DNA from 2 places in the Pseudooceanicola aquaeponti genome. Region 1 is predicted to be linked to the other one. Evidence: riboswitches for the same ligand, from Rfam matches in the RefSeq annotation. Region 1 holds a riboswitch; the other holds the start of a gene.
What was found. A riboswitch is a leader RNA that binds a small molecule or an ion and turns the genes downstream of it on or off. The one in region 1 is predicted to bind thiamine pyrophosphate.

Region 2: another riboswitch for thiamine pyrophosphate. It lies ahead of thiB (thiamine ABC transporter substrate binding subunit); the one in region 1 lies ahead of thiM (hydroxyethylthiazole kinase).

What each region holds. Positions count from the first base shown of each region.
Region 1 is NZ_JBPAXY010000003.1:300,923-303,117, forward strand. Features, by position in the region: gene ACRARE_RS08125 (hypothetical protein) at 1-427, shown strand, start outside; TPP riboswitch at 771-866, shown strand; gene thiM (hydroxyethylthiazole kinase) at 911-1,702, shown strand; gene thiE (thiamine phosphate synthase) at 1,699-2,195, shown strand, end outside.
Region 2 is NZ_JBPAXY010000002.1:596,542-598,736, reverse strand. Features, by position in the region: gene ACRARE_RS06460 (ABC transporter permease family protein) at 1-318, opposite strand, end outside; gene thiB (thiamine ABC transporter substrate binding subunit) at 294-1,271, opposite strand; TPP riboswitch at 1,337-1,443, opposite strand; gene aroC (chorismate synthase) at 1,593-2,195, shown strand, end outside.

The DNA of each region.
Region 1 (2,195 bases):
GCCGCGGGATGGCACCTGGCGCGTCACCCCGCGCGATCAGCAGTTCCAGAACTGCAACCCGATGATGGAAAGCATGTTGGGCCCGGTGATGCAGGCCCAGGGCCGCGACACGGTGCGCGACATCCAGTGGGGCGGGCGCTTTGACCCGGCGGTGCTGGATTTCCTCAACGGCGATGGCCAGAAGGTAGACTGGACCCGGAGCGGGCCCAACAGCTTTACCGGGCGGTTGCTGGCCCAGGGCAGCGACGAGGTGGCGATCAGCTCGGACCTGGGGATGCGCCTGCTGGCCCCCGATCATATCGAGGCCGAAAGCAGCCTGAACATCGGCACCATGCTGGAGGGGATCGGTCAGGCCGAGATGGAGGCCCTGGGCCTGGGCAGCTGTTTCGTGCGCATGGTCTTCGATCTGCGCCACCAGCCGGGCTAGACCCGCAGCGATCCGACGACACCGCACGGCCCGGGCGCAAGCTGCGGGCCGTTTGCCGTTTCCGGGGGGGGGCGCCCTTGGCTGCCTTTGCCCAGGGCCCACGGCCTTGTCCGGGGCAAGCGCGCCGACTGTGCCTGTCTTGGGTGGGCGACGAGGCATCGGCCGAGAGAGGCTGGAAAGGCGCACTTTCCTGAGGGTGAAGTGTGTTCTTTAAGTGTCTGCTTTAGAATGTATTTATTAAACTTCACTTCCATCTAAACTGAGACCTCAGGCCTGAAACGGCCTCCCAGGATCCGGCCCGCAAACCTCCGTTTGTATTCCCTGCGAAGCTGTGCAATCTTGCCGCTCGCAACAGGGGCGTCCGCGACCGGCGGGCTGAGAAGCACCCTTTGAACCTGACCCGGATCATGCCGGCGGAGGAAGTTGCGGAGATGGGCCCGGCTTGGGGTCCGTCTGCCGTGCCTCCGTCTGAAAGGAGGCACAATGCAGACCCCAGGATCATATCTGGCGACCATGCGCGCGCAGACGCCGCTGGTTCACAGCATCACCAATTTCGTCGCCATGAACGTGACGGCCAATGTCCTGCTGGCCATCGGCGCCTCGCCCGCCATGGTCCATGCGCGCGAGGAAGCGGCCGAGTTCGCCGCCCTGGCCCAGGCGCTAAGCGTCAATATCGGCACCGCCGACCCGGACTGGGGCGCGGCTATGTGCGATGCGGCTGCCGTGATGGTGGAGGCCGGGCGCCCCTGGGTCTTCGATCCCGTTGGCGTGGCCGCCACCCGGTTTCGGCAGGATCTTTCCGCCAGGCTGCTGGATCTCGGCCCGACGGTGGTGCGCGGCAATGCCTCGGAAATCCTGGCGCTGGCGGGCCTTGGCGGCGCGGCGCGCGGGGTGGACGCGGGCGACAGTGTCGCGGCCGCCGAAGAGGGCGCCCGCGTCGTGGCGCGGCGCACCGGGGGCGTGGTCTCCGTGTCCGGGCCGGTGGATTTCATCACCGACGGCGCGCGCGCCGCGCGGGTGGCCAATGGCCACCCGATGATGCCCCGGATCACCGTCATGGGCTGTTCGCTGAACGGGGTGATCGCGGCCTTCTGCGCCGGTCAGCCAAGCTTCGAGGCCACGGTCGCCGCCCAGGCGGCCTATGGGGTCGCGGGCGAGGACGCGGGCCGGACCGCCGAGGGGCCGGGCAGCTTTCAGGTGGCCTTCCTCGATGCGCTTTACCATCTGCAACCGCAGGCCCTTGATGCGGCGGCCCGGATCGAGGTCCTGGCATGATCGGGCCGGTCTATGTGGTGACCGATCCCGGCGCGCCGCTGTCGGTACCCGAGCAGGCCATGGCCGCCGCGCGGGGCGGGGCCTGGGCGGTGCAGCTGCGCGACAAGGGCGCCTCTGATGCAGAGCTTGTCCCTCTGGTCGCCTCGCTGATCGACAGGCTGCGGCCCCTGGGGGTGCGCCTTTTCGTCAATGACCGGGTCGAGGTGGCCCGCGCCACCGGCGCCGATCTGCATATCGGGCAGGGCGATGGCGACCCAACGCGGGCACGCGCGCGGATCGCGCCCGAGGCCTTGCTGGGTCTGTCCATCGAAACCCTGGCCCAGGTCGGGCGCCTCCCCGAGGGGGTGGACTACATCGGCGCGGGCCCCTTTCGCGCCACGCCGACCAAGCCCGATGCCGCCGTACCCATCGGGGCCGGGGGGCTTGCCCGCATCGTGGCCGCCGCCCCGGTGCCGACCCTTGCCATAGGCGGGTTGGGCCTGGGCGACATCGC
Region 2 (2,195 bases), on a different contig from region 1:
TGCCAGCAGCCCCATCACCGCCACCGCCACCGGCAGCAGGAAAGGCGCCCCGGTCAGGGTGATGAAGAGCCGCCGCCCGGCGAAGCGCCGCCGCGCCAGCGCCCGGGCCACCGGCACCGCCAGCGCCACCGACAGCAGGGCCGACAGGCTGGCCTGTTCCAGGGTGAACCACAGCGCCGACAGATCGTCGGGGCCGGGGCGCACCCCGCCGCCCGCCGCGCGCAGGATCGCCCAAAGCGGCAGCAGCAGCATCACCAGGACCAGGGCGGCCCCGGCGATGCCCGCGCTGCGGCCTAGCGTGCCAGCGCCGCGCGCCATTCCGCCAGGGCCTCCTCGCGCAGGGCCTCGGCCTCGGTCGCGGGCAGCAGCAGCGCCTTGTCAGGGGTCACCACCTGGTGGAAGCCCTCGGCCAGACCGCCCTCGGGCAGCACGGCGGGGTACATCCAGTTGGTTTCCGGCAGCACCCCCTGGGCCTCGGCCCCCAGCAGGTACTGAAGGAAGGCCTCGGCCAGCTCGGGCTGGTCCGAGGCGGCCAGACGGCCCGCGATCTCGACCTGCATGTAGTGGCCCTCGTCGAAGGGCAGCGCGACCTTGCTGTCATCCCCTTCGGCGATGATGTGATAGGCGGGCGAGGTGGTGTAGCTGAGGACCAGATCCGCCTCGCCATCGAGGAACAGGCCATAGGCCTCGGACCAGCCGGGCGTCACGGTCAGGATATTGTCCGCCAGCCCTTCCCAGATCTCGCCCGCGCGGTCGCCATAGGCGGCCTTCACCCACATCAGCAGCCCCAGCCCGGGGGTCGAGCTGCGTGGGTCCTGGATCACCACCGACAGGTCCGAGGCCGCCAGCGCCTCGAAATTGGCGGGATGGGCGTCCCCGGCATTGCCGACAAAGGCGAAATAGCCCCAGTCGAAGGGCACGAAATCGGGATCCTCCCAGGGGATCGGCAGGTCATAGGCGGCGCTGGCCTGGGTGGGCGCGAACAGCCCCGTTTCCCGCGCCCGGGCCATCAGGGCGGTATCCAGCCCCACCACCACGTCAGCCTCGGAACGGTCGCCCTCCAGCCGCACCCGCGACAAAAGCGCGGCGCCGTCGCCGATGCCGGTGAAGACGACATCGCAGCCGCATTGCGCCTCGAAGCCGCTCTCGATCTGCGGACCCGGGCCCCACTCGGAGGTGAAGCTTTCATAGGTGTAGACGTTCAGAACGGGGGTCTCTGCCACGGCTTGCGTGGCCAGAAGACAACCCGTGGCAAGTGCAAGATGCTTCATCGCATCCTCCTTTCTGCTACGGGCGGAGTTTGTTCAGCGACACCGGGGCGCGCGACCCGCGCGTGCCTTGGCTGTCTGACCATCCCTCCGCCGGTATTAACCGGATCAGGTTCAACGGGTTCGCAGGACGCATCTCAGCCCGGCACATGGCCTGGCACCCCGAGGTAAGGCCGACCCTAGCCCCCCGCGCGACGGGCCGCAAGCGGGGGCTGTCGTCGGGGGTGGAGAGGGCCGCCACCACGGGACGCGTGGCCCCGGCGCGCAATTGCACGGGGGCACGGGATCGGGTAACCGAGGCACAACCAGCCCCGGAGAAGCCCCATGTCCCTGAACACTTTCGGCCACCTGTTCCGCGTCACCACCTGGGGCGAAAGCCACGGGCCGGGCCTGGGCGCCACCGTCGATGGCGTGCCCCCGGGGATCGACGTCGACCCCGAGCTGCTGCAATTCTGGCTGGACCGCCGCAAGCCCGGCCAGTCGAAATACACCACCCAGCGACGCGAGCCGGACCAGGTCGAGATCCTGTCGGGCACCTTCGAGGGCAAGACCACCGGCACGCCGGTGCAGCTGATGATCCGCAACACCGACCAGCGGTCGAAGGATTACGGCGAGATCGCCGAGAAGTTCCGCCCCGGCCATGCCGACATCACCTATTTCCAGAAATACGGCATCCGCGACTATCGCGGCGGTGGCCGCAGCTCGGCCCGGGAAACCGCGGCCCGCGTGGCGGCTGGCGGCCTGGCCCGCGCCGCCCTGGGCGCCCTGGCACCCCAGGTCGAGATCAAGGGCTACATGACCCAGGTTGGCCCCCATGGCATCGACCGGGCCAATTTCGACCCCGAGCAGATCGAGCAGAACCCCTTCTGGTGCCCCGACGCCGAGGCCGCCACCCTTTGGGCCGACTACCTGGACGGGCTGCGCAAG